One region of the Paenibacillus konkukensis genome, then DNA from elsewhere that is predicted to be linked to it. Evidence: riboswitches for the same ligand, from Rfam matches in the RefSeq annotation. Region 1 holds a riboswitch; the other holds the start of a gene.

Region 1 (8,040 bases):
ATCCTGTGCTCACTCCTTTTGCTATCTATTGCCAAACTATTTTGCATACGAAAAAACTTATAAAATCATGGTACCACAAACATAGGCCCGAGTCATTGAAAAAAACGTGAAAAAGAGACTGCCTTCCCGGGTATGCACCCGAAAAGACACTCTCTATTCATATTTAACGGCGCCAAAAATTATGCCCCGTCCGCTTTGATAGCAGGTTTTTAAAAGGGCGGTGAAAAACAAGCAGCCTGCCGTCGATAGAAGCTTCCTCTCGCTGTTGCAGCTTCGCCACGCTTCTATAAGAGGAGGCTAAACGCCGCGAAGCGCTTGATCGAGATCGGCGATGATGTCCTCGATATTCTCAAGACCGACCGAATAACGGACAAGACCGTCGGTAATTCCTCGCTCCAGACGCACTTCGCGCGGCATCGCCGCATGGGACATCATCGCGGGGTACGAGAGAATGCTCTCTACAGCCCCGAGACTGACCGCTACGAGCGGGATTTGCACCTGGTGAAGCACCTGCTTGGCGCGCTCGCCGGAACCGATGTCGAAGGAAACGACGGCCCCGTAGCCCTTGGACTGCTTCTCATGAATTTCGCGTCCGGGATGTCCGGTAAGCCCCGGATAATATACCTTCTCCACGTTCGGATGAGCGGACAGCCATTCGGCCAGACGGCGGGCACTCTGCTCATGCGCTTCCATGCGCGCCTGCAGCGTCTTCATCCCGCGCATCAGCAGCCAGGAGTCGTATACGCCGAGAATCGTGCCCATTCCGTTCTGCACCTGCTTCATTTGCTGTCCGAGGCTCTCGTTGGCGGTGACGGCCAGACCGGCCGTGACGTCGCTGTGGCCGCCCAAAAACTTGGTCGCGCTGTGCAGCACCAGATCGACGCCGAGCTCGATAGGACGCTGATGATACGGCGTCATAAACGTGTTATCCAGCATCGTCAGCAGCCCTTGCTGCTTGGCCCAAGCCGTAATCTCCGCGATGTTCGTAATTTTCAACGTCGGATTGGAGGGCGTCTCCATAAAGACAACCTTCGTATTCGGCTTGAGCGCCGCCTTCACTTGCTCCAGATCGGTCATATCGACGAATGTCGTCTCCACGTTCATTCGCGTCATGATCGTGCTGAGCAAACGGTACGTTCCGCCGTACACATCCTCGGTGCAGATGACATGATCCCCTGCCGACAGCATCATGAACGCCGCCGATATGGCCGCCATGCCGGAGGCGAAGGCGAAGCCGCGGTCGCCGCCTTCCAGGAGGGCGATATAATCCTCCAGCGCTTGCCGCGTCGGGTTGCCGGAACGGGTATAATCGTATTCCTGCTGTTCATCGAGCGAAAACTGATGGAAGGTCGACGCTTGATAGATCGGTACGCTGGAAGCGCCCGTTCTCGGGTCGATCTCCGACCCGAAGTGGATCAGCTTGGTTGCAAACTGACGCTCTGTCTGTTCGTTCTTGCCGTTAGGCTCGTTTGCTGCCATTACGCCTTAAGCCCCCTCTATCTCGGACTGCGCCAAATCGATAGCGCGAGCCAAATCCGCGATCAGATCGTCCGCATGCTCGATGCCTACGGAATAACGCAGCAGACGGTCGTCGACGCCCACCCGGCGGCGGATGTCTTCCGGAATGTCGGCATGCGTCTGCACAGCCGGATACGTCATCAGCGATTCTACTCCGCCGAGGCTTTCGGCGAATGCGATCAGCTGAATATGGCGCAAAATCGGCTCGATAAAGCGGGCGTCCTTCATTTTGAAAGAGAAAATACCGGTATTCCCGGATGATTGCTTCTTCTGAACGACATAGCCCGGATGACTCTCCAGCGCCGGATAATAGACGGCTTCCACTTGAGGATGATTTAACAAAAATTCGGCGATTTTGGTCGCGTTATGTTGATGGCGTTCCATACGGATGGCGAGGGTTTTCATCCCGCGCATCAAAAGCCAGCTATCCTGCGGATTCAGCACGGCGCCGATCGAATTGTGCAAAAACGCCATTTGCTCGGACAATTCCTTGCCTTTGGTCACGATGAGACCGGCCAGCACGTCGTTATGTCCGCCTAAGTATTTGGTCGCGCTGTGAATGACGATATCGGCTCCAAGCTCGATCGGACGCTGGAAGAACGGCGTCAGCAGCGTATTGTCCACGATGGACAAAATGCCCTTCTTCTTCGCCCAGCCGCAAACGAGCTCCAGATCGGTAATCATCATCAGCGGGTTCGTCGGCGTCTCGATCAACACCGCTTTCGTATTCGACTGATAATGCGATTCGAGCGCGTCCAGATCATTCGTATCCACATAAGTCGCGGTCACGCCGAAGCGCGACATAATTTTCTCCAGAAGCCGATACGTCCCGCCGTACAAATCCAGAGAGACGATCAGATGATCGCCTTGGCTGAACAAGGCAAAGATCGTCTGCAGAGCAGCCATGCCGGAGCTGCAGGCGAATCCGGCGTCACCGGACTCCAGCTCCGCTATCGCGTCCTCAAGCACCTTGCGGGTCGGGCTCTTCGTGCGGGCGTAATCGAAGCCCGTGCTTTGTCCGAGCTTCGGATGACGGAACGCCGTCGCTTGGTAAATAGGGAAGCTGACTGCGCCTGTCACAGGCTCTTCCTGAGAGCCGATTTGGGCTAACCGGCTCTCGATTTTCAACTTGCTCTCGCTGTGCTGCTCGCTCATATACAGTATTCCTCCTTGTGCAGATCAAACGGTGTCTCTTGGTACACATAATAGTTAAGCCAGTTGGAGAACAGCAGGTTCGCATGCGCTCTCCACGATACGAGCGGCTGCTTGGTCGGATCGTCGTTCGGGTAATAATTTTTCGGAACGGCAACGTCCATCCCTTTGTTGACGTCGCGGTCGTATTCGTATTTCAAGGTACACGCATCGTATTCCGAATGTCCGGTTACGAATATTTGTTTGCCGTCCTTCGTGCCGACGATATAGACGCCCGCCTCCGAAGACTCGGACCAGATTTCAAGCTCGGGAACATTCTCAATGTCCTCGCGGCGCACCTCGGTGTGGCGCGACTGCGGAACGAGGAACAACTCATCGAAGCCGCGGAGCAGCTTCACGTTGCTTGTGCTGATATAGTGCGGGAAGACGCCGAACATTTTCTCTTCCAGCGGATATTTCGGAACGCCGAAGTGATGATACAGCCCCGCCTGGGCGGCCCAGCAAATATGCAGCGTCGACGTCACATTTTCGCGGCTCCAATCCATGATTTGCCTCAGTTCATCCCAATAATTCACATCCTCGAAGTCGAGCTGTTCAACCGGAGCGCCGGTAATGATCAGACCGTCGAAGCGCTCTCCCCGCACATCGTCGAACGTTTTATAAAACTGCTCCAGATGCTCGACGGACGTATTTTTCGAAGTATGCGTCCTCGGATGCAGCAGCACAAACTCGACTTGCAGCGGGGTATTGCCGATCAGCCGGAGAATTTGCGTTTCCGTCGTTTCCTTGGTCGGCATCAGGTTCATTATCGCGATTCGCAGCGGACGAATATCTTGGTGGAAAGCCACCGTTTCATCCATCACGAAGATGTTTTCGTTCATCAGAATTTCTCGGGCTGGCAAATGATCTGGAATTTTGATTGGCATAGGTATATCCTCCTTTTTTGTAGGCGTTTGTGTTTGTTTCCGGGTAAACTCCTGCAAAAAGGCACTAAAAAAGGCCTTTTTCGCGCGCACGAGAAAGGCCTTGTCAATTCAACAATGTCCTCTCTCATCTCTCAGAAGCTTACGCTTCCGCAAGATTTAGCACCGTGCTTCCTGTCCATGCCCGCCTGCGCGGATATGAGCTTAAGGATAGTCGGTTGCCGGGTATCATCGGGCTAGTCCCTCCACCTGCTCTTGATAAGAGTTTGAAACTTGAAATATGAAATTGTAGTTCTATACCTACTGTATACGAAAATAAAGGGAACGTCAAGACAGTATTCCGCATCCCGCTCCGCTCTTTAAGAATATCACTTTCCCCGCAAACGGCATATTATATCGTAGACCCGAAAAAAATTGCAAAAAATAGAGCAGACCCACCTTGAAGAGCGGCAATCGAGCGGTTATACTAGACAAGTAATTCGACAACACTAGCAAAGGGGTGCACCAAACGAATGGACGGAGACCCGAGGAGTAGTATCTTTCGTTCAGCGACAACAGAATATTTCGTTTGGAATGCCGACGGCTTACGCCGCTCGTTCGCATGCACCGGACTGTCCTTTGCTTAGGAACCAGGTCGCCGCAGCCGTTTACGGCCGGCTTCTGACTTTTTGACCTCTACGCCTAACCTAGATGCTGTCCGGCGAATCGGCGACGTTTCTTCCGTCTGCATTCCTCACGAGCTAACTCAAGCTACATGTGAAGGGGTGGAGCAGATGAAAGCACGTTTGGTTCAGGACGGCATTTTTACTTTAATTGAGGATATTACCCAAACGATCGAGGCGCCGGAGCATGGATTTTATTGGATCGATGCCGATGTTGACGATTTGACGATTTTACAGCCCTTATTTCATCTTCATGAATTGGCGGTGGAAGACTGCTTGACGGAAGAAGAACAGCGTCCGAAGATCGAGCTGTACGATACCCATTATTTTATCGTCGTCAACAGCATCCGGTTTGATGATGAAGAAATTTTTCTGCGGGCGCTCAATATATTTCTCGGCAAGCATTATATCATTACCGTGACCCGGCAAAAAATTAACGAGCTGCGCGCTTTGAAACCGGTGCTTTGGGAAGAGGAAGTCGGCGCGCCGGACCGTTTCTTGTATCATTTGATTGACCTTGTCGTCGATAACTATACGAATGTCGGCGACCGGATCGAAGCGAAGATCGAGAAGCTGGAAGAAGATATACTGATGAATACGAAAAAATCGCATTTGAACGAAATTATCGGTCTGCGAAGCGAAATTTTATGGCTCAAGAAAGTGCTCGTTCCGCAAAAAGAAGTGATCGCGACGTTAAACCGCAAAGAACTGCGGCTCATTAGCGATCCGCTCAAAAAATACTTCGGCGACATCTACGAAAACGCCGTAAAAATATCCGAGAATTTCGATACGTTCCGCGATTTGATGGCGAACTTACGAGAAGCTTACCAGTCCAGCCTGTCGAACCGCGCCAACGAAATCATGCGGATATTTACCGCGCTCACGACCATTTTCATGCCGCTCACATTCATCACCGGTATTTACGGAATGAACTTCGAGCATATTCCCGGCATCCATTGGGAGTACGGCGGCGTCGCTGCGGTCATCCTGATGTTTGTTATCGGCATTTCGATGTTCGTTCTGTTTCGTAAAAAGGGCTGGCTATGAACGCGGCTCGTTTCTATATATAGTAAACTCTTGCCTTGGACGGTATCGGCCGCTTAAGGCAAGAGTTTTTTGCGTTCGGACCGTAAGCGAGCCCGAAGCCGAAGCTGTCATATTAGGCGGCCGGGACGAAACGATTAACCGGCGACGGCTTCCTGGCTTGCCTGCTCCTGCGATGCTTGTGCCTTACGAAACTTCATCCGCAGCAGGCGCAACCATTCATAAATCCGGTCGACCTCCTTTCCGTCAAGCTCCTCTTGCTTATACAGCGATTGCAAAATCGGCTTCAAATACTTGTCCCCGCGCAGCTCGAAAGCCTCCCAAGCCAGACTCAGCTCTTCTTCCGGAACCCGCTTCAGTTCAAGCTCAATGTACGCCTCCAAATCATAGCCCTCCCTGTCCAGCTCCTCCAGCCAGATCATCAAATCTCTCGGCTGAAGCTGCAGCTCTTCCCGCAGCTGTTCCAGGCTGTCGCCGCGGGTCACCGCCTCAAGCAGCCTGCGCTTCGTCTCGCGCTTCGTTTGCTCCAGCTGCTGCTTGCGCTGCTTCTCCTGCTGCTGCCAGGCTTGAAACTGCAGCAGATTCACACTGTCCTCCACCCAATCCAGCGGAAATGAAGTCGTCCGCTCATATTGACGCGTGAACTTCAACAGCTCCGCTCCATACAGCGCGGCTTTATTCGCGCCAAATCCGGGAATTTGGCTTAATTCCTCTTCGGTGTGAGGGAGGAACGCGCAGATCATCCGCAGCAGACGGTTGGTCGCGACCAAAAAGGGCGATTTGCCTTCTTTGCCCGCCTGCTTAAGCCGCCATTGACGAAGCGCCTCGTACAGTTCTTCGCTCGTGTGCTGCTCGCTGTAAAACTGCAGCAGCTGGATTCGCGCGGAGCGGCTGTCCAACGAAACCCGCTCCAGAAGCAGGGCCGGGTCCAATACCGGCTTGAAGCCTTCATGCCGCTTGACGAGCATCCGCTCGCGGAACGCCGCGATCAGCTCCTCCCAGCTCGTTCCTTCAAACCAAGTTTCATGGGTTAATCTGCCGTCTTCTTTCGTCTCCTGCCATCCTGCGATCCACTTCCCATGACTTTCACCGATGGAAGCCTGCGCTCCCCGCGTGCGGTCGTCGCCAACCTGCTTCTCCATACTGTTCAGAAATAACAGATTCATTCCATATCCCACCCTCGCCATCAGATATATATTCAAACGCAAAAAAGCACCCCTCCTACGTAAAGTAAGAGAGGTGCTTCCTCTAAGCGCGTTTGAAATTATTCCCATATTATCATACAACCTCCATGAAAGCAAGAGGAATAACGATTTTCCCATGAAGGCAATCTAAAAGCAGTACTGTAAAAAAAGCGAGGTGCAAGCATGATGGCCAATCCGGAAAATGAACAAAACGGCTTCCTGGAAGAGGACCGCCATCGTTATACCGATGTCAAAACCGTCGAATCTCAGCGCAACGACCTAACCGCCGAAGAGTTCCCTGAAGGGCCGTACGGCGCGACGTTTCACGAAGCCACCTTGGGCAAAAGTTCTCCGTGGCGTGAGGATCAGCGTCCTCCCAATCGTTTCACTTACGAGAACCGCGAGCTCCACGAAGGAATCTCCCGGGATTACCCGGGATCTCATCCTACGCATGACGGTCCGGGCGACGATTTGATTGATGATTGATCAGCGGGCGTCCTCGTCCCGCTAGGCTGCAACGAACAAATCCCCCAAAAGTGACGTGATGCTCTGAAGCTTATTCCGTCCGCATCCAGCCTAGGCTGGATCGGCGTCTAACCATTCCTCTGGGATCGTTCTATGGGTAGACATTCCTTTCGGGGAAGCCCCCGGATTTCCACAGGAATTTGCTGCGCATCATTTCCTAAACAACAAAAAAGGCAGGAGGGATTAATTTCCCTCACTGCCTGTCTTTTTGCTAAACGATTATTATACCTTCATGACTCCGCCTGTGCTGGCGTTCGTTACGAGCTTGGAGTAACGGGCCAGGTAGCCAGTCGTTACTTTCGGCTCAAAGCCTTTCCAGTTCGCTCTGCGCTGTTCGAATTCCTCGTCGGAAATCATCAGTTGAATGGTGCGGTTTTCCAAATCCAGCTCGATGATATCTCCGTCCTCGACGAAAGCGATCGGACCGCCTTCAGCCGCTTCAGGAGAAATATGACCGATACTGATGCCGCGCGATGCGCCCGAGAAACGGCCGTCCGTGATCAAGCCGACTTTGGCGCCAAGACCCATGCCGACGATTTGCGAAGTCGGAGCGAGCATTTCCGGCATGCCGGGACCGCCCTTAGGCCCTTCATAACGGATAACAACGACATGTCCTTCTTTGACTTTGCCGTTGGCGATGCCGTAGAGCGCGTCTTCCTGAGAGTCGAAGCAGATGGCAGGACCTTTGTGATAGCCGCCTACGGATTTGTCGACCGCGCCGACTTTAATGATCGATCCTTTCGGAGCCAGGTTTCCGAACAATACGGCCAAGCCGCCGCGCTCGGAATGCGGGTTATCCAGCGGATGGATAACATCCTTGTCCAAAATGTCGCAGCCCGCTACGTTTTCGCGAAGCGTTTTGCCGGTTACGGTGATGCACTCGCCGTTCAACGCGCCCGGTTTTTTGAGCAGCTCGTTGATGATCGCGCTCACGCCGCCCGCATTGTGCACGTCTTCGATATGGTAATCGGAAGCCGGAGCGATTTTGGCCAAATGAGGCACGCGGTTAGCAATTTCGTTGATACGCTCGAT
Region 2 (8,040 bases), 960 kb from region 1:
ACGCCCGATTGGCGGATTGGTTCATATACGAACATCATCCGTCGGATCAAGAGACGCTGTATAACCCGCAGCTGGCACGGGAGCTGCTTCGGCAAAGCGGATATGACGGAGAGGAGCTGGTGCTCGGGGCGTCGCAAGCCTATCTCGAGGAAGCGGGGGCGCTGGCGGCGCTGTTCGCGGAGATGGGCGTCAACGTTTGCGTCCAGACGCTGGACAACGATTCCTGCGGCCGCATCAAGGGGGGCAGACGAAGCCATATGTGCCTGGGCACGATCATTTTGGACGATGATCTTGTATTGTCGGTGATCGAGTTGTTTATGGCCGATAACAGCCTCGTGCACCGGCATTTAAGCGACGAATTGCTGCAAGAGATGCGTCCGCTGTTTCAGCAGATTTACGCTGCGGAATGCGAGTCGGGTCCGGGCGGGCAAAGCGAGGGGCTAAAGCGGCTGGAGAAGCTGGTCAAGAGCCGGGCTGCGGTGTTTTTCCTGTATCATTGGCAGCAAAGAACGCTGTATCATCCGTCGCTGCGCGGCGTATCGCTCAATGCGCTGGGGTGGGTTCCGTTTCGGGATGTCTGGTTCGAGCCGGTTTCGCTGGAACCAACGAACTTTTCGGCGGCATTTTAGGCGCGGATGGGGATACGGCTGCTCAATTGTTAGGTCATATAAGACGCGGCTTGGAATGATGTAACATAAAAATATGGATTTGACCCATATATCATGTATTAATTTATATTAATACGCACTATTGAAAATATATATTGTGTATGATATCGTGTGTATTAGTGAATTCATACCACATCATTCCAAAGCAGTTCAATTATGTGACGGGAGGAACCAGCATGTTGAGAGTAGTGCCGTTTGAGATGGGAAATGCCAGTATGAAGCAGCTGTTAGGGGGAAAGGGAGCGAATCTTGCCGAGATGACGAGAGTCGGGCTGCCGGTGCCGCCGGGGTTTACGATAACGACGGACGTATGCCGCGCTTATTACGCCGCAGGCGGTACGATGCCGGAAGGCTTGTTCCCGGAGGTGCAGGAGGCGATGCGCCGGCTGGAGCAAGCGAAGGGCGAACGGTTCGGCGATACCGAACGTCCGCTGCTTGTTTCGGTCCGCTCCGGTTCGGTAACGTCGATGCCGGGGATGATGGATACGATCCTCAACCTCGGGCTGAACGACGAGACGGTGGAAGGGCTGGCACGGTCTACGGGCGACGCTCGCTTCGCCTATGATTGCTACCGCCGTCTGATCCAAATGTTCGGCAATGTCGTGTTCGATCTGGAAGGATACCATTTTGAATTCCTTCTTCAGCGCATGAAGCAGCGGCTTGGCGTCGAATCGGACCATCAAGTGACGGCGGAAGGCTGGCTCTCCCTCATCGGCGAATACCAGGGCATTATTCTCAAATATGCCGGGCGCGCCTTCCCCCAGCAGGTCGATGAGCAGCTGGAGCTGGCCGTGGAGGCGGTGTTCCGTTCGTGGAACAATCATCGCGCGCAAATATACCGCAATATTCACCGCATTCCCGATGAGCAGGGGACGGCGGTCAATATTCAATCTATGGTGTTCGGCAATATGGGGGCGGATTGCGGCACCGGGGTCGTGTTTACCCGCAACCCGTCAACAGGCGAGCGGACGTTGTACGGCGAGTTTCTGATGAATGCGCAGGGCGAGGACGTCGTCGCCGGAGTGCGTACGCCGAAGCCGATCGTGAAGCTTCAGGAAGAGCAGCCTGAAGCTTACGGGCAGCTGATCGCGGCCGCCCAGAAGCTGGAAGGGCACTACCGCGATATGCAGGATATCGAGTTTACGGTAGAGCGCGGCAAGCTGTACTTGCTGCAGACGCGCAGCGGCAAACGAACGGCGCAGGCCGCCGTCCGGCTGGCGGTCGCCTTCGTAGGCGAAGGCGTAATTACGCGCGAGGAAGCGATTCAGCGCATCGAGCCGTTCCATCTCGATCAGCTGCTGCATCGCGCGATCGATCCGTCCTGCAGGCCGGACGTGCTGGCTTCCGGCCTGCCTGCTTCGCCGGGCGCAGCCGCCGGGCAAGCCGTGTTCGACGCCGACACGGCGGAAGCCTGGGCGCGCGCCGGGAAGAAGGTCATTCTCGTGCGGTCGGAGACGACGCCCGAAGACATTCACGGCGTGCTTGCCGCCGAGGGAGTGCTTACGAGCCGCGGCGGCATGACGAGCCACGCCGCCGTGGTCGCCCGCGGGATGGGCAAGCCGTGCGTATGCGGCTGCGAGGCCATCCGCTTGGGCGAGCGGGCCTTCGAGGTCGCCCAAGCGGACCAGGTCGCGGCGACGATCGCCGAAGGCGAGTGGATCTCGATTGACGGCGCCACCGGGCGCGTCATTCGCGGGGTTGTGCAGCTGCGGGAGCCTGAGCTGACGGCAGAGCTGGAGCAGCTGCTCTCGTGGGCGGACGAGATTCGCCGCCTCGCGGTGTACACGAACGCGGACACGCCGGAGGATGCGGCCAAAGCCCGCGGCTTCGGTGCGGAAGGGATCGGCTTATGCCGCACCGAGCATATGTTTATGTCTCCCGACCGCATACCGGTCGTAAGGGGAATGATCCTTGCCGAGCGCCCCGAAGAGCGGGCGGAGGCGCTGCGGGAGCTGCTGCCGATGCAGCAGAGCGACTTCGAAGGCCTCTTCCGCGCGATGGACGGCCTGCCGGTGACAATCCGGCTGCTCGACCCGCCGCTGCACGAGTTTTTGCCGAATCTGGAGGAGCTGGCGGTCCTTCGCTCGCAGCTAACGCTGCGGCAGGATGCGGATGAAGAGGAGCTGCAGCGGGTCGAGAGGCTGCTGCGCAAGGTGCGCAGCCTGCATGAGATGAACCCGATGCTCGGTACCCGTGGATGCCGTCTCGGCTTGATCCATCCCGAAATTTACGAGATGCAGGCGGAGGCGATCTTCCGCGCGGCGCTGCACTGCTCGGAACAAGGTATTGACGTGCGTCCGGATATCATGATCCCGCTCATCGGCCATGCGAGCGAGCTTAAGCTGATGCGGGAGCTGGTCGACCGCGCGGCTTCCGAGGCATTGGGCTCCAGGCCGTGTCCCTTCACTTACCGCGTAGGCACGATGATTGAGGTTCCGCGAGCGGCGATCACTGCGGCGAGCATAGCCCGACATGCCGATTTTTTTTCCTTCGGCACCAACGATTTGACCCAGATGACGCTCGGCTACAGCCGCGACGACGCGGAAGGCAAGTTCCTTTCGCATTATGTGGAGCATAAGCTGCTGCCGGCCAATCCGTTCCAGGTGCTTGATCAGGAGGGCGTTGGAATGCTGATTCGCTGGGCGGCCGGGCAGGGCAGAGCGGTAAAGCCGCAGCTGAAAATGGGAGTATGCGGCGAACACGGCGGGGATAAGGAATCGATCTTCTTCTGCCATGCCGAAGGGCTCGACTATGTGAGCTGTTCGCCTTACCGGGTTCCTCTGGCGAGAATTGCCGCTGCCCAAGCCGCGCTGACCATGGCTTACGGCGAAGCGACCGATCATGAGGCTTCTGCGCAGCAGCATTCGGCTTATTCCGCCTAACGTCTGTGCGGTCGCGCATTATAATTTTTTGGTAAAATGGAAATAATGACTAATCCACTCGGATATACAGATGATGGCTAAGCGAGGTGCTGCAGGTTGGAAAGAACATTGTTAATGGTGAAACCGGACGGGGTACAGCGCGGATTGATCGGAAAGATCGTACAACGGTTCGAAGATAAAGGTTTTCAATTGATCGGCGCGAAGCTGATGCAAGTATCGGAGGAGCTGGCGCAAACCCATTATGCCGAGCATGCCAGCAAACCTTTTTACGGGGAATTGGTCGATTTCATTACCTCCGGCCCCGTGTTTGCGATGGTATGGCAGGGCGAACAGATTGTGGCCCTCTCCCGTTCGATGATGGGCAAGACGAGACCGCCGGAGGCGGCTCCAGGTACGATTCGCGGCGATTTTGCCGTCCGTACCGAGAGCAACGTCATTCACGGCTCGGATTTGCCGGAAAGCGCGGAGCGAGAAATTGCGCTCTTTTTCAAACCGGAGGAGCTAGTCGTCTACGATCATGTCATCCAAAAATGGCTGTAAGCGGCGGGCTGCAACAATGGGAAGCTCCCGGTTCTTCGGAGCCGGGAGCTAAACTATTATTAACCAAAGATTAATAATAAAAAGATGTACTTACTAGAATTAATCATTATTTGATAGAAATAGAATGTAAATAAAAGTAAGTTGACATATACTTCGAGAATGGATTACACTAAGCAAGGCTTACAATTTCATACGAAAAAATGTACTTCTTATTTAGAGTGGCGGAGGGATAAGGCCCGATGAAGCCCGGCAACCGTTCCAGCAGGATGACCGAATGTGCGCGATGTCATGCGTGCCATTTGCGGAACCATCCGTGGAAGTCCGGTGCCAATTCCTTCGGAGCGCGCATAGCGGGTTCCGGGAGATGAGAGGACGCACGAATGAAGACCAACTCTGTTCGCTTGCGTTCAGGGTTTTTTTGTCGTTAAGGAAAGGGGCGGCCGCCTTAGTTCACATAAATAGGATGGATGCACTTTGGGGGCCTCGTGAAACGGAAAGAAGGTGAAAGCGATGATTGAGTTACGGCAAATTAATAAAACGTACGGCTCCGGCGCAGGGGTTGTTCAAGCATTGAAGGATATCGATCTGACGGTGCGCAAAGCGGAAATTTTCGGCATTATCGGGCATTCGGGAGCCGGGAAAAGCACGCTGATCCGCACGATCAATTTGCTTGAGCGGCCGACATCGGGTCAAGTTATGGTGGACGGAACGGACATTACGTCGTTGCCTCATCATCGGCTTCAGGAGCGGCGGCGCTCGATCGGAATGATTTTTCAACATTTCAATCTGCTGTCGTCGTTATCGGTGCATGACAATATCGCTTTTCCGCTGCGCTTGTCCAAGCAGCCGAAGGCGGAGACGGAGCGGCGCGTGAAGGAGCTGATCGGGCTCGTCGGGCTGGAAGATCATGCCGATAAGCATCCCGCTCAATTGTCCGGGGGCCAAAAGCAGCGGGTAGGCATAGCGCGTGCGCTGGCGACGAATCCGAAGGTATTGTTATGCGATGAAGCGACATCGGCGCTGGACCCGCAAACGACGCAATCGATTCTTGCGCTGCTGCTGGAAATTAACCGCAAACTTCATATTACGATCGTGCTTATTACCCACGAGATGCAGGTGATACGCGCCATATGCGATCGGGTGGCCGTGCTGGACGGCGGAATGATTGTCGAATCGGGGGACGTCGCCAGCGTCTTCTTGAAGCCTCAGCACCGCACGACCAAAGACTTTGTCGCGCAAGCGTCGGACGGTTCCGAAGCTTATGCCGGACTCATCGACAAGGAAAGAGGGAAGCGGACGCAGGTGAAAATTACGTTCATCGGCAAGCAAACTTACGAACCCGTGCTCTATGAAACGATGAAAGAAATGAATGTGCCGTTTGCGATATTGCAAGGGACGATCTCCCGCTTGAAGGATACGCCTTACGGCCAATTGATCGTGGAGCTTCACGCCGCCGGCGAAGAAGCGGACAGGACTTTGACGGCGCTGCGGGATCAAGGGCTTGATGTGGAGGTGCTGACCGTTGGATAAGCCGTCTTTTTGGGATTTGGATTGGGAGGAGATTGGCCGGGCTTGCCTCGATACTTTGACGATGCTGGGCGCTTCGACGTTTTTTACCGTGCTTATCGGATTGCCGCTGGGCATATTGTTATTTTTGACCTCGGGCGGGCAGCTGCTGCAGCAGAAGGCATTATACGGTATCTTATCTTTCGTAGTGAACGTGCTTCGCTCGGTTCCGTTCGTCATTTTGATGATTGTGATCATTCCGTTTACGAAGCTGCTGGTCGGCACCTCGATCGGCGTGCCCGGCGCGATTCCTCCGCTGGTCATCGGGGCGGCGCCGTTCTTTGCCCGATTGGTGGAGACTTCGCTTAGAGAAGTGGACCGCGGCGTCATTGAAGCGGCCCAGTCGATGGGGGCTACTTACAATCAGATTGTAGGGAAGGTGCTTTTGCGGGAAGCGAGGCCGGGGCTCATTGCAGCGATTACGATTACGGCCGTTACGCTGGTTTCCTATACCGCTATGTCCGGAGTCATCGGGGGCGGAGGGCTGGGGGATTTGGCGATTCGCTACGGGTATCAGCGGTTTCAGACGAACGTGATGATCGTGACCGTCGTTATTTTGGTCGTGCTCGTTCAAGTGCTGCAAATGCTTGGAGACCGGCTCGTACGGAGTTATCAGCGGAAATAGAAGGGCGTCCTTCTATAGACGTGTTTCTTATATAAACAAATACATGGATTGGCGGAGGGAACATACTTATGAAAAAAGCAATGGTATCTGTATTATCCGTTGTGCTTGCTTTGACGATGGCAGCTTGCGGCTCGAAGCCGGCGGCTCCCGCCGAGTCTTCTGCAAACGGCGCGGCAGCGGGCGGGGCGGCGAAGGAAGTCACGCTGAAGGTCGGAGCGACAGCCGTGCCGCACGCGGAAATTTTGAATTCGGTGAAGGCGAAATTGAAGGAACAGGGAGTCAATCTGGAAATTAAGGAATTTACCGATTATGTGCAGCCTAACGTGCAGGTGGCCGAGAAGCAGCTGGACGCGAACTTTTTCCAGCATACGCCTTATCTGGAGCAGCAAAACAAAGACAAAGGCTTCAACCTGGTGAAAGTAACCGGCGTGCACATCGAGCCTTTCGGCGGCTATTCCCAGAAGATTAAAAAAATCGACGAGCTGAAGGACGGCGCCACCGTCGCCATTCCGAACGATCCGTCCAACGGAGGCCGGGCGCTCGCTTTGCTGGAGAAAAACAAGCTGATCAAGCTGAAAGACGGCGTAGGCGTCAACGGTACGGTGAAAGATATCGTCGACAATCCGAAAAAGCTGAACATCAAGGAGCTGGAAGCCGCGATGCTGCCGCGGGTGCTGGGCGAAGTCGACTTGGCGCTGATCAACACCAACTATGCGCTTGAAGCGAAGCTGACGCCGACCAAGGACGCGCTGTTCATCGAAGACAGCAATTCGCCTTACGTGAACATCTTGGTCGCCCGCCCCGATAACAAAGATTCCGATGCGATCCAGAAGCTGGCCAAAGCTTTGAACTCCGAGGAAGTAAGAACATTCATTAACAGCAAATATAACGGAGCGGTTGTGCCGGCGTTTTAAGCAGGAGCAGGCGAGAGAGACGGGACCTTGACAGACGCCCGTCTCTTTTCGGTATGTTCGTTCGTCGGGACGTGAGCGGGGTTTGAAGTTTTACGTGAAATTGGTTACATTTGTTATGCAGACAGGTGTTACAGGATGGAAGCGGCGGCCCTGCGAGGTGCAGCGTTTTTTCTAATAATAAGGAGTGATGGACCGATGAGAGATCCGAGATTAAAGGTGTTTGCGCATAATTTGATCCGCTATTCCGTAAATCTTCAGCCCGGCGAGCATATTTTACTGGAAATGATCGGCCTGCCCGATCAAGAATTGACCAAATGTCTCATTGAGGAAGTGCATGCGGCCGGAGGGCATCCGCATATCGAGCTGCGCGATCCCGCCGTTACCCGCAGCTTGATGCTGCACGGCACGAAGGAGCAGTTCCAAATGCTGAAGGAGCTGGAGCTTGAGCGGATGAAGCGGATGCAGGCTTATATCGGCATGCGCAGCGGCAGCAATATTACGGAAACGTCGGACGTGCCGGAAGCGCAGATGAAGCTTTACGTAACCGAGTACCAGCGGCCGGTGACCGATCAGCGCGTCAATCATACCAAATGGTGCGTGATGCGTTACCCGAATCCTTCGATGGCTCAGCTTGCCAATACGAGCACCGAAGCGTTCGAAGATTTTTACTTTCAGGTGTGCAATCTCGATTACAGCAAAATGGGCGGCGCTATGGAAGCGCTCGTCAGCCTGATGAACCGTACCGATAAGGTGCGCCTCGTCTCTCCCGGCACGGATTTAACCTTCTCCATCAAAGATATTCCGGCGATTCCTTGTGCAGGCAAAAATAATATCCCCGACGGCGA

What was found. A riboswitch is a leader RNA that binds a small molecule or an ion and turns the genes downstream of it on or off. The one in region 1 is predicted to bind S-adenosylmethionine.
Region 2: another riboswitch for S-adenosylmethionine. It lies ahead of SK3146_RS30665 (methionine ABC transporter ATP-binding protein); the one in region 1 lies ahead of metA (homoserine O-acetyltransferase MetA).

The regions. Positions count from the first base shown of each region.
Region 1 is NZ_CP027059.1:6,091,058-6,099,097, reverse strand. It holds gene mqnC (cyclic dehypoxanthinyl futalosine synthase) at 1-2, opposite strand, end outside; gene SK3146_RS26535 (trans-sulfuration enzyme family protein) at 298-1,479, opposite strand; gene SK3146_RS26530 (aminotransferase class I/II-fold pyridoxal phosphate-dependent enzyme) at 1,486-2,673, opposite strand; gene metA (homoserine O-acetyltransferase MetA) at 2,670-3,596, opposite strand; SAM riboswitch class I at 3,718-3,858, opposite strand; gene corA (magnesium/cobalt transporter CorA) at 4,367-5,302, shown strand; gene SK3146_RS26515 (HRDC domain-containing protein) at 5,437-6,465, opposite strand; gene SK3146_RS26510 (hypothetical protein) at 6,670-6,969, shown strand; gene ilvD (dihydroxy-acid dehydratase) at 7,231-8,040, opposite strand, start outside.
Region 2 is NZ_CP027059.1:7,055,090-7,063,129, forward strand. It holds gene SK3146_RS30650 (ABC transporter substrate-binding protein) at 1-629, shown strand, start outside; gene ppdK (pyruvate, phosphate dikinase) at 845-3,550, shown strand; gene ndk (nucleoside-diphosphate kinase) at 3,647-4,090, shown strand; SAM riboswitch class I at 4,297-4,461, shown strand; gene SK3146_RS30665 (methionine ABC transporter ATP-binding protein) at 4,601-5,620, shown strand; gene SK3146_RS30670 (methionine ABC transporter permease) at 5,613-6,281, shown strand; gene SK3146_RS30675 (MetQ/NlpA family ABC transporter substrate-binding protein) at 6,350-7,195, shown strand; gene SK3146_RS30680 (aminopeptidase) at 7,391-8,040, shown strand, end outside.